2 linked regions of the Labrys monachus genome follow. The protein of the gene in region 1 interacts with the protein of each later gene in a pairwise test. Links are inferred from orthologs where the notes say so. Each region holds a gene or a part of one and is shown on either strand. Other genes may lie near its edges.

Region 1 (14,919 bases):
GCGGGGAGAAGGTAAGGATGAGGGGGCTGCGCCTCTCTCTCCGGAAAGTCGCCGATAATACGACAGCCGCCGCAGCGCTGCCCCTCACCTCTATCCTCTCCCCGCTTTGCGGGGCGAGGGGACATCGGCGTCGCGGGAGGATGGAGAGGCCGCTGTCTCGCCGCGCGCTAGCTAATGGAACGCGACGCCGGCCACCCCTTCTCCCCGTTCTCACGGGGAGAAGGTAAGGATGAGGGGCTGCGCGACGGGACGGCAGATCGCCGGCCGTCCCTTATCCTGCCTCCGCCTCGCCGTTGCCGGCCAGCGTGGGCGTCGCCTCCTCCGGCTTGACCTCGTATTTCAGCAGGATGGGAACCTGCGAGCCGGCGAAGATCAGGGTGATCGGCATGGTTCCGAACAGCTTGAAGGCGCTCCAGAACTCGCTGGAGAAATTCCGCCACACCACTTCGTTGAGCACGGCGAGGAAGAGGAAGAACAGGCCCCAGTTCAGCGTCAGCTTGCGCCAGCCCTCGGGCTTGAGGTCGAAGGCGGCATCGAGGACGTAGCGGATCAGCGGCCGGCCGAAATAGAGCCCGCCCAGCAGGATGACCCCGAACAGCGTGTTGACGATGGTCGGCTTCATCTTGATGAAGACGTCGTTCTGCAGCCACAGCGTCAGCGTGCCGAAGACGAGCACGAAGATGCCGGAGATCAGCGGCATGATCGGGACGTGGCGCATCACGACGAGCCCCACCACCAAAGCGAGGATCGTCACCGGCACGAAGACGGCCGTCGCCGTGAAGACGTTGCCGCTGGGGCCTTCGAACATCGCCGCCGGCAGCACGCGCTCGACCAGGGGGTTGAAGAGCCCCGGCCGCACATTGGCGATGAAGAACAGGCCGAGCGGCCCCATCTCGAACAGGAACTTCAAGAGGGGGTTGACCTTGCGGCGCGGCGCGGTTGCCATGGTTCACTCCATCCCGGCAATGGCGCGGGAGAAATCCCGGGCAGAAAAGGGTTCGAGGTCGTCGATGCCTTCGCCGACACCGATATAGTGGACGGGAAGGCCGAATTTCGCGGCGAGCGCCACGAGGATGCCGCCGCGCGCCGTGCCGTCGAGCTTGGTCATGACGAGGCCGGTGACGCCGGCGATCCGCCCGAAGATCTCGGCCTGCGAAATCGCGTTCTGGCCGACGGTGGCGTCGAGGACGAGCAGCACGGCATGGGGGGCGGTGGCGTCGATCTTGCGGATCACCCGCACCACCTTGGCCAGTTCGTCCATCAGCAGCGTCTTGTTCTGCAGCCGGCCGGCGGTGTCGATCAGCAGCACGTCGGAGCCGTTGTCCTGCGCCGCCTTGAGGGCGTCGAAGGCGAGGCCCGAGGCATCCGAGCCCTGGGCGCGGGCGATGACCGGCGAGCGCGTCCGCTCGCCCCAGACCTTGAGCTGCTCGATCGCCGCCGCGCGGAAGGTGTCGCCGGCAGCCAGCGTCACCTTGAGGCCCTGGCCGGTGAATTTGGCGGCGAGCTTGCCGATCGTCGTCGTCTTGCCGGAGCCGTTGACGCCGACCATCAGCATCACGAAGGGGTGCCTGCTGCGGTCGATCTCCAGCGGCCTGGCGACCGGCGTCAGGATCGCCTCGACCTCGCTCGCCAGCACGCGATACACTTCATCCGGCGAGATCTGGCGGTCGAACCGGCCCTTGCCGATGGCGGCGGCGATGCGGGCGGCGACGTCGACGCCGAGGTCGGCCTGGATCAGGACGTCCTCGATCTCCTCGATCGTCGTGGCGTCGAGCTTGCGCTTGAGGACGATGTCGCTGAGGCCCCGGCTGATGGCGGAGGAGGAGCGGGAAAGCCCTTCCTTCAGCCGGCGCCACCAGGATTTCTTCTCCTCCGCGGGGGGCGGGACGGACAGGAGCGGCTCGGGTGCCGCAGGCTCCGGCTCCGGAAGCGGAGCTGGCAACGGGGCAGGTTCGGGCTCGACCCTACCCTCCTCCTCGGCCTCCTCGGCGGGCGTCCGGGCGGGAGTGATCAGTTCGGCGGCGAGCAGCGGCACGGCTTCGATGAGAGCGTCGGGCAGCGCATCCGGCTTCTCATCGCCGGGAAGGGGCTTGTCCTCCTCCGCCGGCGGCTCGGCCTGCGGCGCGGTGGCGCCGCGTCCGAACAGCCGGGAGAAAAAGCCGGGCTTCTGCTTGTCGCTTTCGGTCATCAGATCCGTTTGCCATCAAAAAGTGGTCGCATGGTGGAGGAATCTCTAGCCGAGTGTGGCGGTTCACGATAGCGCTAAGCGATGATATCGATCGATTTGACCGCAAGGCTGCTGCACCGCGACGCGCTGATCCTCATCCTGGACAAGCCCGCCGGCCTGCCCGTCCATGCCGGGCCGAAGGGCGGCGCCAACCTCACCGCCATGCTCGACCAGCTGCGCTTCGGCCTGCCGAAGCCGCCGGAACTGGCGCATCGGCTCGACAAGGACACGTCCGGCTGCCTGATCCTCGGCCGCCATGCCAGGCCGCTGCGCACCCTCAACGAGCTCTTCGCCAAGGGTGGCGTGGAGAAGACCTACTGGGCCGTGGTCGAGGGCGGTCCGGCCGAGGATGTCGGCCTGATCGACATGCCGATCGCCCGCCGCTCCCCCGAACGCGGCTGGTGGATGAAGCCGGCCGAGGACGGCCTGCCGGCGCAGACCGATTTTCGCGTGCTCGGCCGGGGAGACGGGCTGACCTGGCTGGAGCTCAAGCCGCGCACCGGCCGCACGCATCAATTGCGCCTGCATTGCGCCGCTTCGGGCTTTCCGATCGTCGGGGACCCGATCTACGGCTCGGCGCCGCGCGAGGGCGGCCCGGTCCTGCACCTGCATGCTCGCGCAGTGACGGTGCCGATCCTGCCGAAGAAGCCGCCGGTCACCGCCGAAGCGCCGCCGCCGGACCATATGCAGGCGCGGCTGGCCATGCTGGGCTATGACGGCCCGATCAGCCCGACGCCGCCGGAACTGATCAGGCCTGTGGTGGTGGAGCAACCGACGGTGCGGCGCGGGCTGCGGAAATAGCCCCTGGGACCGCAGGCGTCTCGCCCATATGCGCTAACTTTGCCGACAATAGCGCGATTTTCCTTCTCCCATGCGGGACTTCGCATTTCCTGCGGAAATGCTGGGGGTGGCGCGAAGCGCCGGATGAGGGTCTGGACTTCTGCAATTCTAGCGCGACTATTGAGCTATCTGCGTTGACGTTTAGACCCTCATCCCCCTACCGGGACCTTCTCCCGAACCGGGAGAAGGCGGGTATTTCTGTTATGTTAGCGCATATGGGCTGGAATCCTGCGGTCCCGGGGATCATTCCGCTGCCGGGCGGACGCCGAAGCGGTTGTCGATATAGTCGATCACCATCTTCTTGAAATCGTCGGCGATCGCGGGCCCGCGCAGGGTCGCGGCCTTGTGGCCGTCGACGAAGACGGGGGCCGTCGGCGTCTCGCCGGTGCCGGGCAGGGAAATGCCGATATCGGCATGCTTGGATTCGCCGGGGCCGTTGACGATGCAGCCCATCACCGCGACCTTGAGAGTCTCGACGCCGGGATAGCGGGTCTTCCATGCGGGCATCGAGTCGATGATGAAGCCCTGGATGCTCTGGGCGAGTTCCTGGAACACCGTCGAGGTGGTGCGTCCGCAGCCCGGGCAGGCGGCGACGAGCGGCACGAAGGTGCGGATGCCCATCACCTGCAGGATTTCCTGGCTGACCTTGACCTCCTGCGTGCGGTCGCCGCCCGGCTCCGGCGTCAGCGACACGCGGATGGTGTCGCCGATGCCGGCCTGCAGCAGCGGCGACAGCGCCGCGGCGGAGGCGACGATGCCCTTGGAACCCATGCCGGCCTCGGTGAGGCCGAGATGCAGGGCATAGTCGGAGCGGCTCGCCATCTCGCTGTAGACGGCGATGAGGTCCTGCACGGCCGAGACCTTGGCCGAGATGATGATCTTCGACTTGGGCAGGCCCATCTCGACGGCGCGGTCGGCCGACAGCAGCGCCGACTGCACCAGCGCCTCCCATGTCACGGTGCGGGCGTCGACGGGAGCCTCGCTCCTGGCGTTCTGGTCCATCAGGTGGGTCAGCAATTCCTGGTCGAGCGAGCCCCAATTGGCGCCGATGCGCACCGGCTTGCCATAGCGGATGGCGGTTTCGATGATGGCGCCGAACTGCCGGTCCTTCTTGTCCTTGAAGCCGACATTGCCGGGATTGATGCGATATTTGTCGAGGGCCTCGGCGCAGGCCGGATGATCGGCGAGCAATTTATGGCCGATATAGTGGAAGTCGCCGATCAGCGGCGTGGTGATGCCGACCCGCATCAGCCTTTCCTTGATGCGCGGCACCGCGGCGGCCGCCTCGTCGCGGTCGACGGTGATGCGGACGAGTTCCGATCCCGCCCGCGCCAGCGCCGCGACCTGGCGCACCGTGCCGTCGACATCGGCGGTATCGGTGTTGGTCATCGACTGCACGACGATGGGGGCACCGCCGCCGACAAGCACGCCGCCGACATCGACGGGAACGGTCTGACGGCGGGACTTCAGGCCAAAGCTCGCATAGGAAGGGATCATCGGGCACCGCAAGAAGTGTTTCGTCGCTGAAATGGACCTGCGCGACCATAGCGTCAACGACTGTCTTGATCGAGCATGGACATAATGTTTGGCGGCAGTCGGGCCGACCGATAGGGTATCGCCAAAGCCTGATACGATGGCATGACCAATTGTCGCGCAGGATCACCATGGGGCGTCCCTTCGGCCGAGTTACCGCTTCGAGCATCGCCGCCTTGCTCGCGTCGAAGCGATCCGAACTCATCCTCGTGCTGCGGGTGACCGTCGCCTCGGCCCTTGCCTTCGTCGCCGACCGGCTGGTGGGCCTGTCGCAGGGGACCTGGGCGGTGATCACCGCCATCATCGTCATGCAGGCGAGCCTCGGCGGTTCGGTCAAGGCGGCGATGGACCGGATGGCCGGCACGCTGGTAGGGGCGATCTGGGGCGCGGCGATCTCGCTCCTGGTGCCGCATCACGGCGATCTCGAGACCGGCATCGCCATCGTCGTGGCCGTGGCGCCGACCGCCCTCTTCGCCGCGCTCAGCCCGAGCTTCCGGGTGGCGCCGATCACCGCGCTCATCGTGCTGGTGCCGTCGGGCGGCACGGCGCTCAGCCCGCTCGCCTATGCCTTCGACCGCGTCGGCGAGATCCTGCTCGGCATCATCGCCGGCGTCGGCGTCGCCCTGTTCGTCCTGCCGGCCCGCGCCCAGAACCTGATGCTGCTGTCGGCGGCCAGGATCGCCGAGCTCAACGCCGACCTGCTCGCCGCCCTGATCACGGCGCTGATGGAAGGGCAGGGGCGGCCGGACGTCGCCTCGATCCACGCCCGCATCCGCGCCAGCCTGAAGCAGATGGACGCGGCCGTCGACGAAGCGGCCCGCGAGCGCAAGACGCATCTCAGCGACCATGTCGACCCCGAGCCCGTTGCCCGGACGCTGTATCGCGTGCGGCACGACCTCGTCATCATCGGCCGCGCCAGCGCGACGGAGCTGCCGCTCGCCGTCAAGCCGGCGCTGGAGGATCCACTGCTCGGCGTGCGCGACGCGGCGATCGCCATGCTGAGGGGAACCGCGACGGCGCTGCGCGCCGCGACGCCGCCGCCGGACCTCGCCGCCTTCGACGCCAGCCTCGCCATCTATGTCGCGGCCATGGATGCGCTGCGGGCCGGCGGCGTCATCCGGCGGATGGAGAGCGAGGAGGTCGGGCGGATCTATGCGCTGCGCTTCGGCTTCGAGCAGCTCGGCCTCGACCTCAGGGACTTGTCCGAGCGCGGCCGCGAACTGGTGGAGAAGGGGCGCCCGGCGGACCTGTGACGGTTCCCGTGAAATCCGTATGAGACGGCAGCCATGTGAGCTTCGCGTCGGCGGACGGATTCGCTTCCCTCGCCGGGGGTGACGGGACGGGGGATCGGACTATGCCGCGGCCGTCGCCCGGCAATGGGCGCAGATGCCGGCGATCTCGATGACCTGGCCGCGGGGCTGGAAGCCGATGCGGCCGGCAGCGTCCGCGAGGGCCAGCCCGACCGCAGCCGATTCGGCCTCGCCGACGGTGCCGCAGCTTTCGCAGATGAGAAACATCACGACGCCGCCGTCCTTGTGGTCATGCGCGCAGGCGATGAAGGCGTTGCGGCTCTCGATGCGATGGGCGAAGCCCTGTTCGAGCAGGAAGTCGAGCGCACGATAGACGGTGATCGGCGCAGGACGCTTGCCGTCGGCATCCTCCAGCCTCTCGATCAACTCATAGGCGCCGATGGGCTGGTGCGTCGCCGCCAGCGCCTGCAGGACCTGGCGGCGGATCGGCGTCAGGCGGACGCCGCGGGCGGTGCTCAGCGCCTCGGCCCGCGCCAGCACCGCCTCGGCACAATGGCTGTGATCGTGGCCGGGTGCGGCAAACACAGGCGCATGATCGTGCCCGGCATGCTCGTGGGACTGGCGGTGCGCCATGCGATCCTCATCAGGCTGTTGCCCGATATGTAACAACGTTACACGGGTTTTGCCAGATCGGGACCGTCGGCGTCTCGTCGGCCTCTGAAACCGCGGCGCTCGTCGAAGGGCCGACGAGACGTCGGCGGTCCCGGGCGCGAGGCTCGGCCTACGGCCTCGTCGTGCCCTGGCCGCGCACGCGGTATTTGAAGGAGCAGAGCTGCTCGGTGCCGACGGGCCCGCGCGCATGCATGCGGCCGGTGGCGATGCCGATCTCGCCGCCGAAGCCGAATTCGCCGCCGTCCGCGAACTGCGTCGAGGCGTTGTGCAGCACGATGGCGGAGTCGACCTCGGCGAGGAAGCGGTCCGCTGCCGCCTGGTCGTCGGTGATGATCGCGTCGGTGTGGTGGGAGCCGTAGCGCTCGATATGGGCGATCGCCGCGTCGAGGCCGGACACCACCTTCACCGAAATGATGGCGTCGAGATATTCCGTCGCCCAGTCCTTGTCGTCGGCCGGCTTGACATGGGGATCGACGGCGAGGGTGCGGGCGTCGCCGCGCACTTCGCAGCCGGCCTCGATCAGCGCCTTGACCAGAGGCTTGAGATGGGTAGGGGCGACGGCCTGGTCGACCAGCAGCGTCTCGGTCGAGCCGCACACGCCGGTGCGGCGCATCTTGGCGTTCACGACGACCGGAATCGCCATGGCGAGCGAGGCGCCGGCATGGACATAGGTGTGGTTGAGGCCGTCGAGATGGGCGAAGACCGGGACGCGCGCCTCGGCCTGCACGCGCGCGACGAGGTTCTTGCCGCCGCGCGGCACCAGCACGTCGATAGCGCCCTCCAGGCCTGCGAGCATGGCGCCGACCGCGCTGCGTTCGGCGGTCGGCACCATCTGGATGGCGGCTTCCGGCAGGCCGGCGGCGTGGAGGCCGATGCGCAGGGCCTTGGCGATCTCGCTGCAGGTGCGGAAGCTTTCCGACCCGCCGCGCAGGATCGAGGCGTTGCCGGCCTTGAGGCAGAGCGCGCCGGCATCGGCATAGACATTGGGGCGGCTCTCGAAGATGACGCCGACGACGCCGAGCGGCGTGGCGACGCGTTCGAATTCGAGGCCGTTCGGCTGCCGCCAATGGGCGAGGACCCGGCCGACCGGATCGGGCAGCGCGGCGATGTCGCGGATCGCCTGCGCCATGGCGCCGACGCGCTTCTCGTTCAGCGTCAGCCGGTCGAGGAAGGAAGGCGGCTGGCCCTTCGCCGTCGCGTCCGCGACGTCGAGCGCGTTGGCGGCGAGGATGGCGTGCTCGGCGGCGAGGATGGCCTTGGCCATCGCTTCGAGCGCCGCGTTCTTCGTCGCAGCCGGCGTGAGCGCAAGGGTCCGCGCGGCCGAGCGCGCGGCCAGGCCCAGTTTGCGCATGACGGCGATGACGTTGCCGTCGTCCATTCCCCGGTTTTCATCGGGCATGGGCTCACCCATTCGGTTCAGACAATCCGCTGACGTGGTTAGGCCGTGTCGGGGCCCGATGCAAGACAAGGGCGGAAAAATGCGGGGATTCCGCCGGGAAAGCGGGCCGGGACCGCCCGCCGCCATGCCGCATCAATGCCCGCCGCCGCCGCCCCCGCCGGCGAGCTGCGGCTTCTTGACGAAGAAGATGGCGAGGCTGAGCCCGCAGAACAGGATCGTCATCATCAGGAAGACGTCGGAGAAGCTCATCACCACCGCCTCGCGCCGCATCAGGCCGACCATCTTGGAGATGGTCATCGCGTCGGCGGCGGATCCGAAGTCCAGGAAGCCCTGCTTCATGGTGTCATAGGTCGCCAGCGCGCCGTCCCGGCCCCAGTTGGCGGCCTCGCGAAGGCGCTCGAGGTGGAGGTCCTCGCGCTTGTTCAGCAGCGTGTTGATCACCGCCAGGCCGATGGCGCCGCCGAGATTGCGCATCAGGTTGAACAGGCCGGAGGCGTTCTTGATGCGTGACGGCGGCAGGGTGCCGAGCGCGATGTTGGAGATCGGCACCATGCACATCATCAGCGACACGCCGCGCAGGATCTGGGGGATGAGGATCTCCCAGAAATCCCAGTCATGGGTGATGCCGCTCATGATCCAGGTGCCGGCGCCGAAGCCGAGCAGCCCGCCGACGATCATGAAGCGGGGATCGACGAAGCGGCTGAGATTGCCGGCCACCGGCGCGGTGAAGAACATGCACAGGCCGGTGACGAACATCGTCTCGCCGATCATCCTCGAATCATAGCCGCGCACATTGCTCAGATAGACCGGAAACAGATAGGTCAGCCCGTAAAGGCCGATGCCGAGCACGAAGGAGAACAGCGATCCCGAGCTGAAGTTGGAATCGGAGAAGGCGTAGAGATCGACGATCGGCTGCCTGGCGGTGAGGACGCGGGCGAAGAAGACGATGCCGCCGGCCGCGGACAGCAGCGTCATGACCAGGACGGGCGTGTCCTCGAACCAGTCGTGGTTGGGGCCCTCCTCCAGCGCATATTCCATGGCGCCGAGGAAGACGGCCATCGAGATCAGGCCGGTCCAGTCGAAATTGTCGAGCAGCGACAGGTCCGGCTTGTCGAAATCGACCAGGATGAACGTCATGATCGAGACGATGATGCCGGGGATGACGTTGATGAAGAACAGCCAGTGCCAGGAGAGCGCGTCGGTCAGGATGCCGCCGACGGTCGGGCCGATGGTCGGGGCGAGCGTGGCGACGAGGCCGATCATCGGCGAGACGATGGCCTGCTTGGACCGGGGAAACACGGTGAAGGCGGCCGCGAACACCGTCGGGATCATGCCGCCGCCGATGAAGCCCTGCAGCGCGCGGTAGACGATCATCTCGTTGATGTTGGTCGCCGTGCCGCACATGAAGCTCATGATGGTGAAGCCGGCGCAGGAGACGGCGAAGACGTAGCGCGTCGAGAACACGCGGGAGAGGAAGCCCGACAGCGGGATCATCACCACCTCGGCCACGAGGTAGGAGGTCTGCACCCAGGGGATCTCGTCCCCCGACGCGCCGAGGCCGGCCTGGATCTGCGGCAGCGAGGCCGAGACGACCTGGATGTCGAGAATGGCCATGAACATGCCGAACACCATCGCCAGGAAGGCGATCAGCTTGGCCTTGTCGATGGTGTCGCGGGCGGCCGGGGCGGCCGGGGCGGCGGTTGTCGCGGTGGCCATGGCAGCCTCCCCTGGCGCGGACGTCCGTCCGCTCTGGAAATGTCGGGCTCGAAGAGGCGGGCAGGACGCCCCGCGCTGACTGAGTCCGCCATCGGAGGGGCGATCACCGATCGACCTCTTCCTTCCCGGCAGACTCGGCGATTCCAGGAGGGGCGATCGGATGATCGCCCCTCCCTCGTCACGCCTTATCTGGCAAAGTCAGCGCATGGGGGCAGGATGTCAGCGCTCGATGTGGTTCCGTCGTCAGTTCTTCGGCGTCGTCCGGCTGTCGACGCTGACCACGACCGACATGCCCGGCAGCAGCTTGCCGCTGGTGGCGGCATCGGCCGGCACGTCGATGCGGACGGGCACGCGCTGCGTGATCTTGGTGAAGTTGCCGGTGGCGTTCTCGGGCGGCAGCAGGCTGAACATCGAGCCCGACGCCGGCGAGAACTTGCCGACGACGCCCTCGAAGGTCTTGCCGTCGATGGCGTCGACCGAGATCTCGACCTTCTGGCCCGGCGCCAGCGGCCCGAGCTGGGTCTCCTTGAAGTTGGCGGCGACATAGATGCTCGCCAGCGGCACGAGCGCCATCAGCCGCGAGCCGGGCGAGACATATTGGCCGGGCTGGGCGGCGCGATTGCCGACGATGCCGTCGGTCGGCGCCCGCACCACGGTGGCGTCGAGGTCGTTCTGCGCGCGGGCGACGGCGACGTCGAGTTCCTCGGCCGTGTGCTCGGCCTCGATCTTCTGGGCCTTGACGACGGCCATGTTCGCCTGGGCCGCGGTGAGCGCCGCCTTGGCGCTGGCGACGGAGGCCTGCGCATTGGCGACGGCCGCCTTGGCGGTGTTCACGCCGGCAGCGGCGCGGTCACGGTCGGCGGTGGCCTGGTCGAGATTGGCCTTGGAACCGAAATTCTGGGTCTCCAGCGCCTTGGCACGGGCGAAGGCCGCATCGGAGCGCACGACTTCCGCCTTGGCCGAATCGACGCCGGCATTGGCTGAATCGACGCCGGCCTGCGCCGACTGCACGCCGGCTACGGCGCTGTCGATAGCCGCCTGCTGCGCGGTGATCTGCTGGGCGATGCGCTCGATGGTGGCGGTCTGCGTGGCGCGCTTGGCCTTCGCCGAGGCGAGGGCGGTCCGGTAGTCGGTGTCGTCGAGCCGGACGAGCACGTCGCCGGCCTTGACGCTGTCGCCGTCCTGCACCGGCACGCTCTGGACATAGCCGGAGACCTTGATGCCCAGTGTCGCCATGTCCGCCTGCACATAGGCGTCGTCGGTGTCGACGAGGAAGCGGCCATTGGTCCACCAGTCATAGCCGTACCAGCCGCCGCCGCCGAGCGCGGCGAGCAGCAGGACAGGCAGGACGATCCGGGCGCGGGAGCGCTTCCTGGCCGGCGCCGCGGGAGCCGCGACCGCGGCCGCCGGCGTGGGCGCGCCCTCCGCCTTCTTCGCAGCCGGCGCTTCGGACGCCGGCGCGTCCGGGCGCTGGCGGTCCATCTTGACCACGTTGGTGGCCTCGGTGCTGCCTGTTGCGGGCTGTTCGCGAACAGAGTCCATCGGTTCCTCCAGCGAGCACGGCCCCTCAGGCCGGCGCGTGCCATGTGACGCATCCTCGGACGCGCAAAACCCCCCGAACGCTCGCCAAAAGCGAAATCGAACCGAACGGTTTAGTCATGGAGCTTGACTATCACGACTCCCTGCAGTAGGCAACCCGAAACCGAACCGTTCGGTCACCCATTTGTGCGAGGAGCTGCGAGATGCGCGCCAACGCCGCCGTCGAACCCGTCGTCGACAATGCCAAGCGCCGGCAGATCCTGGACGGCGCCCGCACGGTGTTCCTGCTGCACGGCTTCGAAGGCGCCAGCATGAACGACATCGCCAGGGAAGCGGGGGTTTCGAAGGGCACGCTCTATGTCTATTTCGAAAGCAAGGAGCGTCTCTTCTCGGTGATCGTCGACGAGGAGCGTGCCATCCATGTCGAAGGCATCTTCGATTTCGATCACGACAATGCCGATATCGAAGGCGTGTTGACGCGCATCGCGACCGAGATCACCACCTTCCTGTCCCAGCCGCGCATCATCTCGGCGATGCGGGCGGTGATGGGCATCGTCGAGCGCATGCCGGATCTCGGCGTGCAATTCTACGAGCGCGGGCCGTGCTATTCGCGCAACCACCTGGCGGCCTATCTCGACACCCGCGTGGCGGCGGGGCAGCTCGACATTCCCGACACCCAGCTGGCGGCCGCCCAGTTCCTGGAAATGGCCAATGCGCCGGTGGTCAAGCCGATGTTCTTCATGGCGAACAATGTGCCGCCGACCCGCGAGCGCGTGCGCGAGGTCGTCGCCTCCGCCGTCCGCGTGTTCATGGCCGGATATAGCGTGAAGCAGTAGGCTCGCGTGGCCGGCGGCCGCCGCTCCATGCCGCTTCCACAATGCAGGAAAGGCTCCGCAGCAGAGCGGAGCCTCGGGTCTTCATGCAGTCTTGCGGGCTGGCGACCGGTGATCGCCCTGCCTCCTCAGTAGCAGATGCGGACGCGTTCCCAATGCCAGCCGTAATAGTCGGCGACGCGGCGGCGCTCGATATGGCAGCTGCGGTAATAGACCGGGGCGGCCTCGTAATAATCCGAATTCTCATAGGCGGCGCCGGCGAGCACGCCGCCGAGCAGGCCGAGGCCGGCGCCGGCCGCGAAGGCGCCGTGATTGCCGTAGCGGGCTTCGGCGGAACCGGTGGTGGCGACAGCCGCGCCGGCCAGGGAGGCGGCAACCAGGACACCGGTCAGGATCTTCTTCAACATCGTCGTCTTCCTCTCGCTGGATCTGCGCGGCTTGCGCTCGATCGATGGGAAGATCATGGCCGAGGCCGGAAGGACCTGCCGTGCGAAACGGCACGAGGGTGGTTTGGAGCGCGGATGTCCGCGCTCCGGGATCAGTAGCTCGCGTCGGGCATCGAGGCCTTCTTGCGCTCGATGAAGTCGCGCAGCGCCTCGTCGATGCCGGGATCGATCGCCGGGGCCTCGTAGTCGGCCAGCGTCTTCTTCCAGATCTTGTTGGCGCGCTGGGCGGCGTCCTGCCGGCCTTCGGCTTCCCACTGTTCCACCGAATTGTTGTCGGCGACGGTGGAGCGATAGAAGGCGGTCTCGAAATTGGCCTGGGTGTGGGCGCAGCCGAGGAAATGGCCGCCCGGCTCGACCTGATGGAAGGCGTCCATCGCCTGGCCGTTCTCGGACATGTCGACGCCCTTGGCGAGCACATGCATGGCGCCGAGCTGGTCGAAATCCATGACGAACTTCTCGTAGGAGGCCGACAGCCCGCCTTCGAGCCAGCCGGCGGCGTGCAGCACGAAATTGGCGCCGCCGAACAAGGTCGGCAGCAGCGTCTGCGCGCTCTCATAGGCGGCCTGGGCGTCCGGGATCTTGGAGGCGCACAGCGAGCCGCCCGAGCGGAAGGGCAGCTTCATGCGGCGGGCGAGCTGGCCGGCGCCGTAGATGGCGAGCGCGGCTTCCGGCGTGCCGAAGGTAGGCGCGCCCGACTGCATCGACAGGGTGGAGACGAAGGTGCCGAAGATCGCCGGCGCGCCGGGGCGCACCAGCTGAAGGAAGGAGATGCCGGCCAGCACCTCGGCCAGCACCTGCGTCAGCGTGCCCGCCACCGTCACCGGGCTCATGGCGCCCGACAGGATGAAGGGGGTGATGATGCAGGCCTGGTTGTTCTGAGCGTAGATGTCGGCGGCGCCGAGCATGGTGTTGTCCCACACCATCGGCGAATTGGCGTTGATCAGGCTGGTGCAGACGGTGTTCTGCTGAATATAGTCGGCGCCGAACAGGATCTTGGCCATGTCGACGGTGTCCTGCGCGCGTTCCGGCGCGGTGACCGAGCCCATGAACGGCTTGTCGGACAGCCGCATATGCGCATAGACCATTTCGAGATGGCGCTTGTTGACGGGAAGGTCGACCGGCTCGCACACCGTGCCGCCCGAATGGTGGATATAGGGGTTGGCATAGGCCATCTTCACGAAATTGCGGAAATCCTCGATCGTGCCGTAGCGGCGGCCCTTGTCGAGATCGTGCACGAAGGGCGAGCCGTAATTGGGCGCGAACACCGTGGCGTTGCCGCCGATCTGCACGTTGCGCTCGGGATTGCGCGCATGCTGGATATATTGCGAGGGCGCTGTCGAGATCAGCTTGCGGGCGAGGCCGCGCGGGAAGCGCACGCGCTCGCCCTTGATGTCGGCGCCGGCGCCCCTGAGCAGTTCGAGGGCGCGCGGATAGTCGCGGAACTCGATGCCGATCTCTTCGAGCAGCGTCTCCGCATTGTGCTCGATGATCTGCATCGCCTCCTCGGAGAGGACCTCGGTCAGCGGCAGGTTGCGGCTGATATAGGGGATGGAGACGCCGCTGCGCTGGACGCGCGCCGCGCGCCGGGCATCGCGCCCGCGCCGGCCGGCGGGCGCTTCGGTTTGCGTGATGAGGCCGTCTGCTGCGTCCGACATGGCGTTCTCCCGACGATGATCGGCCTGTCATAGGGGAGAGCGCCGCCGGCTCGCCGCCCAAGCCCGCCGCCGATTTGCTGGAAAGCGACGCGGGTGGCGGAGCGAGGACAGGTCAGCGCGGCGGGGAGGGCCGCGGCCGTGTCTCCGGCAGCGCCAGGAGGACGAGCAGAAAGCCGGCGGCGGCGATGCAGGCGAGCATGCGGAAGGCGGCATAGCTGCCGAAATCGTCGGCGACGAAGCCCGCGAGCGTGGTGCTGATCGAGGCGCCGATGCCCATGGCGCAGCCGACGGCGCCCTGGGCCAGATTGAAATGGCCGCCGGCATGGGCGACGTCCACGATGATCAGCGGCACGAGCACGCCGAGGGCCGCCGCCGACAGGCCGTCGAGGATCTGGACCACCACCAGGATTTCGGGATTGCTCACCATCGAGAAGAGCACGCCGCGCACGAGCAGCGCGGCAAAGCCGAGCAGCAGAGGCAGGCGGCGCCCCCAGCGCTGCGCCGCCCGGCCGACGAAGGGCGACAGCACCGTGACGGTGAATTGCGGCACGATCATCGCCGCCGCGACCATCACCGTCGCCGCCTCGCGCGAGCGCATGGTCAGCACGCTCGCCGCCAAAGGCAGCATGGCGGCATTGGCGAGATGGAACATCATGACGCAGGCCGCGAAGATGAGGAGCGCCCGGTTGCGGGCGAGCTCGATGAAGCCGGCGACGAGATTGCTTCGGCCCTCGGCGGCCGCGATCGCCGCCGGCGAGGGCGCGATCTCCTCGGCGCGGATGCGCGACAGCGCATAGAGGGCCGGCAGC
Region 2 (15,091 bases), 710 kb from region 1 along the record:
TGGTGATCTCGTCTTCCTTGGCGAAGCCGAGCCAGCGGCTGCCATAGGTGGTCACCAGCAGGACCAGCGCCAGCAGCAGCGCGTTGACCACCGCCACGACGACGAGCGATCCCACGGAGTTCTGCCGCCACAGCCCGGTGACGACCGCCTCGCTGAAGGCGAGATAGACCACCATCAGGATCGAGCCGCGATCGACCAGCGAGAGGACGCTGCGGTGGCGGCGGACGAAATTGCCGATCCAGGGCTGCAGCACCTGCCCGAGCACGAAGGGCAGGAAGAGCTGCAGCAGGATCGTCGTCAGCACCGAGGCGGAAAAGCCGACGCCGCGGGCGCTGAACAGGATGCCGGCAAGGATCGGCGTGAGGAAGATGCCGAAAATATTGGAGCCGGAGGCCGCGCAGACGGCGGCAGGCACATTGCCGCCGGCGATCGAGGTGAAGGCGATCGAGGACTGCACCGTCGAGGGCAGGATGCACAGGAACAGGATGCCGCTCGCCATCGCCGGCGTCAGCACGGACGCGAGACCGTGGTCGATCGCCAGGCCGAGCAGCGGAAACAGCACGAAGGTCGAGAGGACGATGGTGATGTGCAGGCGCCAATGGGAGAGGCCGGCGAGGGCGGTCTCGCGCGAAAGGCGCGCGCCGTGCAGGAAGAACAGCAGGGCGATGGCGGCATTGACGAGATAGCCGAAGAATTCGGCGGCCATGCCCTGGATCGGCAGGAAGCTCGCCAGGGTGACGGTCGCGACCAGCGCCAATGTGAAATTGTCGGGGCGTATGCGAGAGAACAAGATCGATCCGTATGAAAAGAGCGCTGTCGATGTCGAAAAACGGCACCGGCGATCATTCCACGTCCGGGCCCGGCATCATAGCCGATTTTCGCACAGGCGGCATCGCATGGATGCAGGGCGGCCCTGCCCGAGGCGCAGGGCGCGTCTCCGCGTCAGGCCCGGTGGAAGGCGCTGGGCCTGACGATCACGGGCTCCTTGGCGGAACTGCGAAAATAACGGGCCTCGCCCGAGGCGGCGAAGACCGTGGCGTTCAGGATCCTGAGGCCGACCGGCTTGTTGTTGAGCTCGCTGCTGCGCAGGCTCGGCAGGTCGGCTTCGACGATGGTGCGCTGCGCCCCGAGCGCGACTTCGAGCCGCCGCGTGGCGCCGACGCGGCGCTGCGCCACCACGAGCCCGTTCAGCGTGGTCGGGACCGGTTCCACCGGCGCCACGTCGTGCGGGCGCACGAACAGGCTGGCTGGACCGTCGGGCAGGCCCTCGGCGTCGAAGGGCAGGGTCGAGCCCTCGAACAGGATGCGTCCGGCCGAGAGGATGACGGGCACGCGGCTCGATTCGCCGATGAAGCCGAAGACGAAGGGCGAGGCCGGGTGGTCGTAGATCTCGTCGGGCACGCCGAGCTGGTCGATCCGTCCCTTGTCGAGCACGGCGATGCGGTCCGACAGTTCGAGTGCCTCGTCCTGGTCGTGGGTGACGAAGATGGTGGTGTGGCCGGTCCTATCGTGGATGGTGCGCAGCCAGCTGCGCAGGTCCTTGCGCACCTTGGCATCGAGCGCGCCGAAGGGCTCGTCCAGCAGCAGCACCTTGGGTTCGACGGCTAGGGCGCGGGCGAGCGCCACGCGCTGGCGCTGGCCGCCGGAGAGCTGGGCGGGGAAGCGCGTGCCGAAGCTGCCGAGCTGGACGAGGTCGAGCAGGTCGGCGACCCGCTTCACGATCTCGGCCTCGGGCGGCCGCTGGGCGCGCTTGCGCACGCGCAGGCCGTAGGCGATGTTGTCGGCGACGGACAGGTGCCGGAACAGCGCATAATGCTGGAACACGAAGCCGACACGCCGCTGCTGCACGCTCATCCGGGCGGTGTCCTCCTCGCCGAAGAACACCGTGCCGCCGCTCGGCTGCTCGAGGCCGGCGATGATGCGCAGGAGCGTCGTCTTGCCGGAGCCGGAGGGGCCCAGCAGGCCGAGCAGCTCGCCCGAGCGGATGTCGATGTCGACGCCGTGCAGCGCCGGGGAGACGCCGTAATTCTTGGTGAGGCCGGTAACGCGGATGTCCATGGCGGTCTCCGTCAATGTTTATGGCTGCGCGCCAGCTCGTCGCCGTAGCGCCATTCGAGCAGCGTCTTGGCGACGAGGGTGACGAGGGCGAGCAAGGCGAGGAGGGACGCGACCGAGAAGGCCGCGGCGGTGTCGCCGCCCTCGTTGAGGATCTGGATATGCAGCGGCATGGTGTTGGTGCCGCCGATGATGTGGCCGGACACCACGGAGACGGCGCCGAACTCGCCCATGGCCCGCGCATTGCACAACAGGACGCCGTAGAGCAGGCCCCAGCGTATGTTGGGTATGGTGACCGTCCAGAACATCTTCAGCGGCGAGGCGCCGAGGGTGAGGGCGGCTTCCTCGTCCGATTTGCCCTGCGCTTCCATCACGGGAATGAGCTCGCGGGCGACGAAGGGGAAGGTCACGAAGAGGGTGGCGAGCACGATGCCCGGCACCGCGAAGATGATCGGGATGCGGTGCGCGGCGAGGAAGGGGCCGAAAACGCCCTGCGCGCCGAACAGCAGCACGAAGACGAGGCCGGCGACGACGGGCGAAACCGAGAAGGGCAGGTCGATCAGCGTCGTCAGCAGGCTCTTTCCCTTGAAGTCGAACTTCGCCACCGCCCAGGCGGCGACGATGCCGAAGACGATGTTGAGGGGAACCGCGATGGCCGCGACGAGCAGTGTCATCATCACGGCGTCGAGCGTGTCGGGGTCCTCCAGCGCCTGGAGATAGGTCGCCACGCCGTATTGGAACGCTTCGTAGAAGACGTCGAGCAGCGGCATCACCAGGAACAGCGCCAGGAAGACGAGCGCGATGCCGGTGAGGAGCCAGCGGAACCAGCGTGCTTCCGTGGTGACGTTGTGCTCGCGCGAGACCGGCGGATCCCGGTAGAGCTCGATGGCGAGTTCGGAGGCGGCAGGTCTAGACATGGCCCATCCTCTTGCGGCTCCAGGCCTGGATCAGGTTGATCACCAGCAGCATGACGAAGGATATGGCCAGCATGATGATGGCGATGGCCGTCGCCTGCGCATATTTGTTCTGCTCCAGTTCCTGCACGATCAAAGACGGCACGATCTCGGAGCGGTAGGGCAGATTGTCCGAAATGAAGATCACCGACCCGTATTCGCCGATCGCCCGGGCGAAGGCGAGCGCGAAGCCGGTGAGGATGGCGGGAACCAGCGGCGGCAGCACGACCCGCGTCACCGTCTGCAGCCGCGAGGCGCCAAGCGTGGCGGATGCCTCCTCGATCTCGCTGTCGAGCTCCCCGAGCACCGGCTGCAGCGTGCGCACCACGAAGGGCAGACCGATGAAGACGAGCGCGATGAAGATGCCGATCGGCGAATAGGCGATCTTGATGCCGAAGGGCGCGAAGAACTGCCCGAGCCAGCCATTGGGCGCGTAGAGGCTGCTGAGGGCCAGCCCCGCCACCGCGGTCGGCAGCGCGAAGGGCAGGTCGACTGCGGCGTCGACCAGGCGCTTGCCGGTGAAGTCGTAGCGCGCCAGGACCCAGGCGACCACCGTGCCGAAGACGACGTTGACGATCGCCGCCAGGAAGGAGATCCCGAAGGTGACGCGCAGCGCCGCGGTCACGCGCGGATCGACGCCGACCGCCACGATGCCGGACAGGCCGAGCGTGCCCGCCTTCAGGATCAGAGCGGCCAGCGGGATCAGCACGAGGAGGCTGAGATAGAGGATGGTGTAGCCCATGGTCAGGCCGAAGCCCGGCAGGGCACTGGGCTTGACGAAGGCGTCTCTCCATCTCCCTGTCGATGCCGAAGTCATGGTCGAAGCCATCGATGATGCCTGTCTTTGGTGTCGCTTACGGTCGAAATCCCCTGGCCCTTCGCAGGGCAGGGGATTTCGGTGTTTTCCGGGCCGCCCGGCTGCGAGGACGGAGCGGCATCAGCCCTTGGGGACGTCAGCGCTTGAGGACGTCAGCCCTTGGGCTTGTAGATCTGGTCGAAGACGCCGCCATCGCCGAAATGCTTGGGCTGCGCCGTCTTCCAGCCGCCATAGACGGGATCGTCGATGTTCAGCAGCTTGAGCTTGGGAAAGCGCTTGAGGTCGGCCGGATCGGCGGCCGCCTCGTCGATCGGGCGATAATAGTCGTGGGCGATGATCTTCTGGGCCGCCGGCGTGTAGAGGAACTGCAGATAGGCCTCGGCCTCCTTGCGGGTTCCCTTCGCGTCGACATTGCCGTCGACGACCGCGACCGGCGGCTGCGCCAGGATCGAGATCGAGGGCACCACGATCTCGAACTTGTCGGCGCCGAACTCGTCGAGGGTCAGGAACGCTTCGTTCTCCCAGGCGATCAGCACGTCGCCGGTGGCGCGCTGGGCAAAAGTGAGGGTCGAGCCGCGGGCCCCCGAATCGAGCACCGCGACATTGTGGTAGAGCGCGGCGATGAAATCGCGCGTCTTGGCCTCGTCGCCGCCGAACTTCTCATGGGCATAGCCCCAGGCCGCCAGATAGTTCCAGCGCGCGCCGCCGCCCGACTTCGGATTGGCGGTGATCACGGAAACGCCGGGCTTGACGAGGTCGTCCCAGTCCTTGATGCCCTTGGGGTTGCCCTTGCGCACCACGAGCACGATCGTCGAGGTATAGGGCGAGGAGCCGTGCGGCAGGCGGCTCTGCCAGTTCTCGGGGATCTTCTTGGTCTGGGCGGCGATGGCGTCGATGTCGCCGGAGAGGGCGAGCGTCACCACATCGGCGTCGAGGCCGTCGATGACGGCGCGGGCCTGCTTGCCGGAGCCGCCATGGGACTGCCGGATGGTGACATCCTCGCCGGTCTTGGCCTTCCAGTCGGCCGCGAAGGCCTTGTTGATGTCCTTGTAGAGTTCGCGCGTCGGATCGTAGCTCACGTTGAGCAGTCCGGCTGCATGGGCTCCGAACGTCATCCACAGCACGAAGCCGAGGGCGACGAGGACGGCGGCCGTATCCCGGAGGCGGGCGAGGCTGAGAGGCTTTGTCATGACGGGACCCGAAATCAACATTGGGCTATCGTCTACTAAATCAATCGACATTGTCAATGTGTGAAACGCGGCAATCCGCAGAAAAACGATGTGTGACATTTCTGCATCGGTATGCCCTAATCGCCCGGCAGCGGACCAAGGCCACCTTTGTGCCAGAATCCGGCAGCACTCCGTTAACCATAGAATCAGGTCGCTCGCGGTTGAGTGCTGTTGCCGGGCCGCCACACACTGAAAAACTCTGCGAACAGGGTTTCCAGAACGTTCGATTAACCGAGTGCCACTATGGCTGAATCACCAATTTCGACCGGAGGAGTAACCGGAATGATGACGTCCCTTCGCGCAGTCCATGGACTGCGTTTCGCTGCCGCGATCGCCTGTGTCCTCGCCCTGGCGGCCTGTAAGAGCAGTTCGAGCACCGCCGACGGCAGCATGGGCGGCGCGGGCGGCGGCTACGGCGCCGGCGGCGCGGCGAGCCCCGGCAGCCAGCAGGACTTCGTGGTCAATGTCGGCGACCGCGTGTTCTTCGAGCAGGATCAGTCCGATCTCACGGGCCAGGCCCAGGCCACGCTCGGCAAGCAGGCCCAGTGGCTGCGCGCCTATCCGCGCTACACCGTGACGATCGAGGGCCATGCCGACGAACGCGGTACGCGCGAATATAATTTCGGCCTCGGTGCCCGCCGTGCCCAGGCCGCCTTCGACTATCTGCGGTCGCAGGGCATCGCCGCCTCGCGCATGCGCACGATCTCCTACGGCAAGGAACGGCCGGTCGCCACCTGCGACGACAATTCCTGCTGGTCGCAGAACCGTCGCGCCGTCACGGTGCTCAACGGTGCGGGCGGCAACTCGTAAACGTCTTCCCTGGGACCGCAGGCTTCCAGCCTGCTCTTGAAAACGGGTGCTTGCCGGAAAGAGCAGGCGAGACGCCCATATGCGCTGACATAACGGAAATACCCGCCTTCTCCCGGTTCGGGACACCGCATTTCCTTTGGAAATGCTTGGGGTCCCGGCAGGGGGATGAGGGTCTAAACTTCAACGCAGATAGCTCAATAGTCGCGCTGGAATTGCACAAGTCCAGACCCTCATCCGGCGCTTCGCGCCACCCCCAGCATTTCCGCAGGAAATGCGAAGTCCCGCATGGGAGAAGGAAAATCGCGCTATTGTCGGCAAAGTTAGCGCATATGGGCGAGATGCCTGCGGTCCCGGGATCTCCACTCTATTCGTCGCCGGCGAGGCCGTCACGGTGCTCAACGGCGCGGGCGGCAACGCGCAAGCGTCTTCCCCAGAGTCTCTCTTCTATTCGTCGTCGGCGAAAAGCTGCATCTGGGGTGCGGCCGAGGGCACGGCGAGGCCCTGATGCCGGAAGGCATGGGGCGTCAGCACGCGCCCGCGCGGCGTGCGCTGGAGGAAGCCCTGCTGGATCAGATAGGGCTCGATGATGTCCTCGATGGCGTCGCGGGGTTCCGAGAGCGCGGCGGCGATGGTCTCGATCCCCACCGGGCCGCCGCCGAAGCTCATGGCGATCAGGCGCAGATAGCGGTTGTCCATGGCGTCGAGCCCGGCTTCGTCGACCTCGAGGGCCCGCAGCGCCTTGTCGGCAACGGCGCGGGTGATGGTATCGGCGCCGAGGACCGAGGCGAAGTCGCGCACGCGGCGGAGCAGGCGGCCGGCGATGCGCGGCGTGCCGCGCGCGCGCCGGGCGATCTCGTTGGCGCCGTCCTCGCTGATCGGCGCGCCCAGCACCCGGCCGCCGCGTTTGACGATCAGTTCCAGCTCTTCCACCGTGTAGAATTGCAGCCGCACCGGGATGCCGAAGCGGTCGCGCAGCGGCGTCGTCAGCAGTCCCGCGCGCGTGGTCGCCCCCACCAGCGTGAACTTGGCGAGGTCGATGCGCACCGAGCGCGCCGCCGGCCCCTCGCCGATGATGAGGTCGAGCTGGAAATCCTCCATCGCGGGGTAGAGGATCTCCTCGACCGCGGGATTGAGGCGGTGGATCTCGTCGATGAAGAGCACGTCGCGCTCTTCCAGATTGGTGAGCAAAGCGGCGAGGTCGCCCGCCTTGGCGATCACCGGGCCCGAGGTCGCGCGGAAATTGACGCCGAGCTCGCGCGAGACGATCTGGGCCAGCGTCGTCTTGCCCAGGCCCGGCGGGCCGACGAAGAGGACATGGTCGAGTGCGTCGCCGCGCCCCCGCGCCGCTTCGATGAAGACCGAGAGGTTGGCGCGCGCCTGCGCCTGGCCGACGAATTCGGACAGGTTCTGCGGCCGCAGCGTGGAATCGGCGACATCCTCCTCGCGGGTGTCGCCCGTGACGAGGCGGCCCGATTTCGGCGCCTCGCCGCCTGTCGTCCGGCGCGTCGGCTTCATCGCGACAATTCCTTCAGGCCGAGGCGGATGAGCTTGGCGGTCTCGGCATCCTCACCGGCCTCGCGCAGGGCCGCGGCGACGGCAGCCGAGGCCTGGATCTGGGCATAGCCGAGATTGACCAGCGCCGACACCGCGTCGCTCGCCGGCCCCGGCGCGCTCCTCTCGCCGATGCCGCCCTGCAGGGCGATGACGTCGGAGGCGACGCCGCCGAAGGAGGGCACCTTGTCCTTCAGCTCGGTGACGATGCGCTGGGCGACCTTGGGCCCGACGCCGGGCGCGCGCGCCACCGCAGCCTTGTCGCCGAGCGCGATGGCGGAAGCGAGGTCCCCCGGCTTGAAGGTCGAGAGGATGGCGAGCGCCACCTTGGTGCCGATGCCCTGCACGGTCTGCAGCAGGCGGAACCAGTCCCGTTCGAGATCGCCGGCGAAGCCGAACAGGCGGATCTGGTCCTCCCGGACATAGGTCTCGATGGCGAGCATGGCGGCTTCTCCGGCGGCGGGGAGGGCGGCGAGCGTGCGGCTCGAGCAGAACACCATATAGCCCACGCCCTGCACGTCGAGGATCACCCAGTCCTCGCCATAGCTGTCGACGATGCCGCGCAATTTGCCGATCATGGAACCCTCCCGGTCCTCTCTATCGTCTTGCGGCGATTCGTCCGCGCGCTCATGTCCGGAACAGCGCGCCGAGTTCGGCGAACGTCATGGCGTCCGCCATATAGGTCAGGCGGCCCCGGCCGCGGAATTCCAGCGCGGCGCGCCGCAGGGCGCCGAAGGCGGCGCGGGCGAAGGAGCCGCCGATGCTGACGCGCTTCACCCCGACGGCGGCGAGATCGGCGACGGCGAAGTCCTGGCCCGCGACGCTGGCGAGGACATTGACCGGCCTGTCCACCGAGGCGACCAGGCTGCGGATCTCCTCGATCGTCGTCAGGCCGGGCGCGTAGAGCACGTCGGCGCCCGCCTCCTGATAGGCCTGCAGGCGGCGGATCGTGTCGGCGAGGTCGCGCCGGCCGTGCAGGAAATTCTCGCAGCGGGCGGTCAGGACGAAGGCGCCGCTGCGGGCGGCCTCGGCAGCGGCCGCGATCCGCTCGACGGCATGGCCGAGCTCGTAGATGGGCGTATCGGCCCGCCCGGTCGCGTCCTCGATCGAGCCGCCGGCGAGACCCGCCGCCATGGCCGCCAGAATGGTGCGCCGGCAGTCCGCGGGCGCGTCGCCGAAGCCGTTTTCGAGGTCGGCATTGACCGGCAGATCCGTCGCGGCGGAGATCGCCGCGCCGTTGGAGAGCGTTTCCTCGCCCGTCACCGCGCCCTCGCCGTCAACCTTGCCGAGGGCGAAGGCGAGGCCGGCGCTGGTGGTGGCGATCGCCTCGAAGCCGAGCGAGGCGATGAGCTTGGCCGTTCCGCCGTCCCAGGCGTTCGGCAGCAGGAACATCCCCTCGCGCCGGTGAAGCTCCGCGAATTCCGCCGCGCGCTGCGCCTGTGACATCGACCTCTCCCATCATTCATGATTTGTTCTAGGCAAGGACGGCGCGGGCCGCAAGGATTTTCCGGGCGGATGCGGCGCAGGGCCGGCGATGCCGGGATGGCTTGAGGAAGAGGCCGGCGGGACGCCGGCGGTCCCGGGGAGGGGCTCCGGAGGCCGCTCATTTCAGGGAGGCGAGCAGGGCCCGGCTGGTGCGGTGATGGGCATGGGTGATGGCGATGGCGAGCGCGTCGGCGGCGTCGTCGGATTTCGGGTCGGCCTTGGGCAGCAGCACCTTGATCATCACCCGGATCTGCTTCTTGTCGGCATGGCCGGAACCGACGACGGTCTTCTTCACCAGATTGGGCGCGTATTCGCTGACGAGCAGGCCGGCCTGCGCCGGCACCAGCATGGCGATGCCGCGCGCCTGGCCGAGCTTGAGCGTCGCGCCGGCGTCCTTGTTGACGAAGGTCTGCTCCACCGCCGCTTCGTCCGGGGTGAAGCTCGCCAGCACCTCGGTCAGCCCGCGATGCAGGGCCAGCAGGCGATGGGCGAGCTCCTCCTTCTCGTCGGACAGCACGGTGCCGCAGGCCACGAAGCTCAGGCGGTTGCCCAAGGCCTCGATCACGCCCCATCCCGTCCGGCGCAGGCCCGGATCGACGCCGAGGATACGGAGGGGAATCGTCGACATCAGGCCCCGAGCTTGGCCATCAGCGCCGGCGAGACTTCGAAATTGGCATAGACGTTCTGGACGTCGTCGTGATCGTCGAGCGTGTCGACCAGCTTGAGGAGCCGCTCGCCCGTCTCGTCGTCGACGGCGATCGCCGTCTGCGGACGCCAGACCAGGCCGGACTTGCGCGCCTCGCCGAAGCGCTCCTCCAGCGCCTTGACGACATCGGCGAGGTTTTCGGCGGCGCAGATGAATTCATGGCCGCTCTCCGAGGAGATGCAATCGTCGGCGCCCGCTTCGAGCGCGGCTTCGAGCATCTCGTCGGGCGTGCCCTTGTCGGCGTCGTATTCGACGAGGCCGACGCGGTCGAACATGAAGGAGACGGCGCCGGTCTCGGCGAGGTTGCCGCCGGCCTTGGTGAAGTAGGAGCGTACATCCGAGGCGGTGCGGTTGCGGTTGTCGGTCAGGGCTTCGACGATCAGCGCGACGCCGCCGGGGCCATAGCCCTCATAGCGGATCTCGTCGTAATTCTCGCTGTCGGCGCCTGAAGCCTTCTTGATCGCGCGGTCGATATTGTCCTTGGGCATGTTTTCGGCGCGGGCGGCGAGGACGGCGGCACGCAGGCGCGCATTCATGTTCGGATCGGGCACGCCGAGCTTGGCCGCCACGGTGATCTCGCGCGCCAGCTTGGAGAAGAGCTTGGAGCGCTTGGCGTCCTGCTTGCCCTTGCGGTGCATGATGTTGGCGAACTGCGAATGACCTGCCATTTGTTCTTGTCCTTCGTTAATCGGGTCCTGAACTCGATAGGGGAGTCGGATGATTTGTGGCGCGGCTTATAGAAGCGAACGCCGGAAAAATCCATCGCGGCCGATATTTTCGCGGTGCGGGGCGGGAGGCTCTGCATGGGTGGGCGGGTCCCGAACCGCCCTCTCGACACGTGCGATGCTTCCGGAAGGGGCCGGTCGGGGGACCGGCCCACCAAAATCGCGTCACCAGAAGTCGGGCACTGCCTGGGACAGCCGTCCGCCGACGCGCACCGGCGCGATGCGGATGGCGAGGCCGGTCCGGTCGTCGGTCTCGACAGCGATGCCGGAGAGGGTGGCCTCGCCGGTGGCCGGTTCCAGGCGCAGGCCCGGCGTCTTCTGGACGAAGCGGCGCACCGGCTCTTCCTTGTCCATGCCGAGCACGCTGTCGTAATCCCCGCACATGCCGGCATCCGACATATAGGCGGTGCCGTGATTGAGGATCTGGTGGTCGGCGGTCGGCACATGGGTGTGGGTGCCGACGACGAGGCTGGCGCGGCCGTCGGCGAAATGGCCGAGCGCCTGCTTCTCGCTGGTCGCCTCGGCATGCACGTCGACGATGACCGCATCGGCGCCGAGGCCGAGCGGGCAGGCGGCAAGCTCGCGCTCCAGCGCGGCGAAGGGATCGTCGAGCGCATCCATGTAGATGCGGCCCATGACCTGGACGACGAGCAGGCGGGCGCCGCTCCGCGTCTCGATCAGGGTGGCGCCGCGCCCCGGCGTGCCCTTGGGATAATTGGCGGGGCGCAGCAGGCGCGGCGCCCTTTCGATGAAGACGAGCGCCTCGCGCTGGTCGAAGGAGTGGTTGCCGAGCGTCACCACATCGGCGCCGGCCGCCATGATATCGTCGTAGATCGCTTCCGTCAGCCCGAAGCCGCCGGCGGCGTTCTCGCCGTTGATGACGACGGCGTCGAGCTTCCAGGCCTGGCGCAGGCCCGGCAGGCGGTCGGCCACGGCATTGCGCCCCGAGCGGCCGACGATGTCGCCGAGAAAGAGCAGGCGCATGTCAGGCGCCCGCCACGGCGATGATCTCGGCCTCGGTCGCGATGGCGTCGAGCGGAACGTCGTGATGTTCGGCCGGCAGGTCCTCGGTCTCCTGGCAGGCGAAGGCGTAGCCGAGCGCGAAGACGGGATGGCGGGCGCGCAGCATCGGGATGGTGCGGTCGTAGAAGCCGGCGCCGTAGCCGATGCGATAGCCGCGCCGGTCGAAGGCGACCGGCGGCACCAGAAGGACCTGCGGATAGACTTCCGGCGCATCCGGCGAGGGCTCGGGAATGTTCATGCGCCCTTGCACCAGCGGATCGCCCGGGGCCCAGGCGCGGAAGACCAGGGGCTGGCCGAATTTCGGCGTGGCGGGCAGGGCCAGCCTGCGTCCGCCGGCCGCCAGGCGGCGGGCGACCTCGCCGGGATGGATCTCGTCGCGGAAGGCTTCGTAGAGGCCGACGATGCCGGTCGTGCCGGAGAGGCGCTCGAAGGCGCGTGCCGCGGCCTTCGCCGTTGCTTCGTGCCGGGCGGGCCCGCGCAACTCGGCGCGCGCTGCCATCGCCTTCCGGCGAAGCTCGGTCTTCTGGTCGGTGGAGGCCATGATCACGCGGGGAAGGAAAATGAGGAGCGGGCCACCTCGGCCGTTGGACTGTTCGATCCCGGGTGCCTACTAATGTAGGTGGGCGCCGTAATGTCCAAGCCCACGGGCAGGGACAGTGACAGCTCCCTTGGGAGTCGTATGGCCCCGGGGATTGATGTGTCCTGACGCACCAGGCAGCACCGCCTAATGATAATAGGGCTGCGCCGCCCCAAGCGCCAGAGGTCGGCGAAGATTTAGCAGGCTCATGAAAACGGACGTCCGGCGTGCGAAGGGCCGCGAAGCGGCGGGCTTCCCCTGTCTACGGCCCCAGCAGCTTGTTCAACAGGGCGGCGAGGCGAAGACCGCCGGTTGCGAGCTGCTTGTCGAGAACCGGCTCGGCCGCCTTCTGATAGTCAGGACCAAGCGCGATCGGCGCTTTCGAACCGGCCCGTGAAGACGGAGGCGTCAGAGCATAGACGCCCTGGGCGACGATGTGACATTCGTCGATCCATGCCTTCGCAAAGTCCTGGTCGGTCCGAGGGCTCGGCAAGGTCGGCAAGACCTTGCTGTCGAGGTCGTCCGCATACCCACCCCACCCGTAAGCCCGCGCATTGACCAGGCTCTCGTCCCAGACCGCGTGCAGGTTGGTTGGCAGGATGGGAAGCTCCTTTCCGTCAGGGCCATTGATCCTGAGAAAGACGTCGACGTTGTTGGCTCCCCCATCGCCGTTGCGCTCGCTGCAGTGGAACGGCTGGGTCGAGTCGCCGACGAGGTGAATCACCATGAGCAGCGCCTTTCGTCGGTCGGCGTCGCTGCGCTTGATATCGGCAAGAAGGCTGCTCTGGTCTCGCAGCGCCGACACGAGGCAGCTGCCCTTGCAGTCGTCCTCGGAATAGCCCGGCTTGGCGATGTCGATATCGACGTAATGCCACGGCTTGGTGCCCGTGCCGGCCGGCGTGTTCTTGAAGTCGTCGGCCCAGCTCGCAACGCCGGCCATCGACGACGGGCCGATCAGCTTTTGTACGGCGGCGGCGGCCTGCGGGTTCAGATGATGCTGCGCTATTTCTGCAACGATCGAATGTCCTCGATCGCCCCAAGCATTTGCGGAGCCGATCGACGCCAGAGCCATCGCCGATGCCAGAAAAAAAGCCATTCTCTTTTTCATATCGATTTTCTCCCCACCCTTTAAAATTTTAAAACGACGAAAGTATCTTTAATATAAATAAAATAACATAATATAACGATTTTATATATGTTTTAATTACAAGAAAATCGATATATTCAAGAGATCGACATTATCATTGCCTCTTGTGAAAGGCAAGTTCGCAATGTAGTGTTTCGTCATGATCCGTCAGTCCCTCGATCCGAGTGGTGCGCGATGAAGAATCTGATCGTATGTTGCGATGGAACATGGAATACGCCGGACGAGAAGGATAACGGCCTTCCTTCACCGACAAATGTCGTCAAGATCTACAATTCAATCGAGAACAATGACGATCAGATAATGTATTACCATCCCGGCGTCGGCACCGGAAGCAGCTGGTGGGACCATCTGGTCGGCGGCGGAACCGGCGAAGGATTGGATCAGAATACGAAAAGCGCCTATGCTTGGCTTTCCAGGCACTATCGTGCCGGCGATAACATCTTTCTATTCGGCTTCAGCCGTGGCGCCTATACGGTCCGCAGCCTCGGCGGCCTGATCGCACATTGCGGCCTTCTGGATCTCGGTGACGCCGGGGTCGACGCACCGACAGGCTGGGCGAGGGTCGCGGACGTCTTCGACGCGTACAGGAACAAGGTGCCATACAAGAATATTCGCGGCTACGAGTTCCACAACGTCCGTCCGGGCGAAGCCGTCGAGGATTCCACGGCGATTCACTTCATCGGCGTCTGGGACACGGTCGGAGCCCTGGGCATACCCGAGGATCTCGCCTTTCTCGGATTGTTCGACAATGCCGAGAAATACCGTTTCCACAACACGGACCTCAGTCCCATCGTTGCGCATGGCCGCCATGCCGTGGCGCTGGATGAAAGAAGGGCGAGCTTCGCTCCGACGCTTTGGTCGAATATCGGTTCCGGACAGGATATCGAACAAATCTGGTTTCCGGGATCGCATGGCGATGTCGGCGGGGGCTATCTGCAGAGCGAGCTCTCCGACAGGGCGCTGAAATGGATGATCAAGGAGGCGTCGGATTGCGGCCTCCAAATTCATGCCGGCGTCGAGGATCAACTCAGGTCGGACCCTCTCGGGATCGTGCACGATTCATGCGATGGAATTTTCAAGTTTCTGAAGACGAAGCCGCGATCCACCCCATTGCTGCAGACAGAGAGCGCCGATCTCGACGAGTCCGCCCGCATCCGCTGGGGCACGCCGGTCCTGCGCCAGGGGCGCTATTGGCGGACGATCGTGCTTCAGCCCGGCCAGTCGGCCACCTGTGACATCTTCGCCCGGGAACGCTGGAATGCGACGGGCCTCTTCCTGGAAGGCGGCAAGGCGTACCGCTTTGCGGCGACGGGCGAATGGATGGATCAGGAGGACAAATTCTCTCCGGCGGGCAAGGAGCCCAGCGGCTTTCATTTCGGCGACGTCGCCCGGTTGGCGTCGAGCGTCCTGGGCTCGCTCGAGACGGACTACAAACTGCTGACCCGGCGAGGGAACGTGGATTTCTGGTGGACACGCCGAGATGACGGCCGGCCCTGGTTCGCGCTGATGGGGTTCGTGGCCAACGCGGTGACCGCACCCGATTCCAATCTCGCAGCCGGCGAGACCTTCTTCATCGGCGACGGCACCTCCTTCGCGCCCAGGAGCAGCGGCTATCTCTACGGTTTCGCCAATGATGCCTGGCAGGCCTATGACAACAATCGCGGCAGTGTCTCGTTGACTGTGACGATGGTGTAGGGGGGTGCTGAGCGGACACCGATCTAGATGGCGCTCCGCTCTTGCCTGACGGACGCCGGCTGGTATTCGCCGGTGAGCGGCGGTGCCGCGACATGGCACCGCCCGGATGAACCGAGAAATCCCCTTGCGGCGCCGATTCACAGCTCCGCGGCGGCCTCCCGAAGGGCGGCCCGGTCAGACCCCGGTGCGCGAGAGGGCGTCGACGAGCTTCTCCACGCGGTTGGCGGCCTCGTCGAGGGCCTGGGTGACGCGGGCCTGCGTCTCCTCCTCGCGCTGCAGGACGCCGGCGCGATCGTTGCGCAGCTCGTCGAGGTCATG

What was found.
Region 2: the proteins of J3R73_RS00050 (region 1) and J3R73_RS03165 interact in binary tests that used the Escherichia coli proteins (3 or more experiments, as listed by UniProt). The link is inferred for Labrys monachus from one-to-one orthologs.

Annotation. Positions count from the first base shown.
Region 1 is NZ_JAUSVK010000001.1:2,243-17,161, forward strand. The notes cover bases 5,777-8,575. They hold J3R73_RS00050 (glutamate-5-semialdehyde dehydrogenase), read right to left. Parts: upstream 7,922-8,575; coding sequence 6,632-7,921; downstream 5,777-6,631. Other genes in these bases: J3R73_RS00040 (FUSC family protein), read left to right, coding at 5,777-5,853; J3R73_RS00045 (transcriptional repressor), read right to left, coding at 5,953-6,483; J3R73_RS00055 (DHA2 family efflux MFS transporter permease subunit), read right to left, coding at 8,054-8,575. Also shown: J3R73_RS00020 (septation protein A), read right to left, coding at 272-946; signal recognition particle-docking protein FtsY, read right to left, coding at 950-2,188; J3R73_RS00030 (RluA family pseudouridine synthase), read left to right, coding at 2,270-3,028; ispG (flavodoxin-dependent (E)-4-hydroxy-3-methylbut-2-enyl-diphosphate synthase), read right to left, coding at 3,311-4,564; more of J3R73_RS00040, read left to right, coding at 4,732-5,776; more of J3R73_RS00055, read right to left, coding at 8,576-9,637; J3R73_RS00060 (HlyD family secretion protein), read right to left, coding at 9,881-11,179; J3R73_RS00065 (TetR/AcrR family transcriptional regulator), read left to right, coding at 11,380-12,012; J3R73_RS00070 (hypothetical protein), read right to left, coding at 12,138-12,416; J3R73_RS00075 (trimethylamine methyltransferase family protein), read right to left, coding at 12,548-14,110; J3R73_RS00080 (MFS transporter), read right to left, coding at 14,223-14,919. UniProt on the Escherichia coli protein: Catalyzes the NADPH-dependent reduction of L-glutamate 5-phosphate into L-glutamate 5-semialdehyde and phosphate. The product spontaneously undergoes cyclization to form 1-pyrroline-5-carboxylate.
Region 2 is NZ_JAUSVK010000001.1:719,232-734,322, forward strand. What follows is about bases 1-2,971. They hold J3R73_RS03165 (sulfate/molybdate ABC transporter ATP-binding protein), read right to left. Parts: upstream 2,059-2,971; coding sequence 943-2,058; downstream 1-942. Other genes in these bases: J3R73_RS03160 (bile acid:sodium symporter family protein), read right to left, coding at 1-790; cysW (sulfate ABC transporter permease subunit CysW), read right to left, coding at 2,070-2,971; cysT (sulfate ABC transporter permease subunit CysT), read right to left, coding at 2,965-2,971. Outside these bases: more of cysW, read right to left, coding at 2,972-2,972; more of cysT, read right to left, coding at 2,972-3,825; J3R73_RS03180 (sulfate ABC transporter substrate-binding protein), read right to left, coding at 3,978-5,015; peptidoglycan-associated lipoprotein Pal, read left to right, coding at 5,337-5,864; Holliday junction branch migration DNA helicase RuvB, read right to left, coding at 6,309-7,379; Holliday junction branch migration protein RuvA, read right to left, coding at 7,376-7,993; J3R73_RS03200 (isocitrate lyase/PEP mutase family protein), read right to left, coding at 8,043-8,861; crossover junction endodeoxyribonuclease RuvC, read right to left, coding at 9,019-9,528; J3R73_RS03210 (YebC/PmpR family DNA-binding transcriptional regulator), read right to left, coding at 9,528-10,274; J3R73_RS03215 (TIGR00282 family metallophosphoesterase), read right to left, coding at 10,497-11,315; J3R73_RS03220 (5-formyltetrahydrofolate cyclo-ligase), read right to left, coding at 11,317-11,895; J3R73_RS03230 (S1/P1 nuclease), read right to left, coding at 12,194-13,027; J3R73_RS03235 (T6SS phospholipase effector Tle1-like catalytic domain-containing protein), read left to right, coding at 13,253-14,773; J3R73_RS03240 (cell division protein ZapA), read right to left, coding at 14,948-15,091. UniProt on the Escherichia coli protein: Part of the ABC transporter complex CysAWTP involved in sulfate/thiosulfate import. Responsible for energy coupling to the transport system.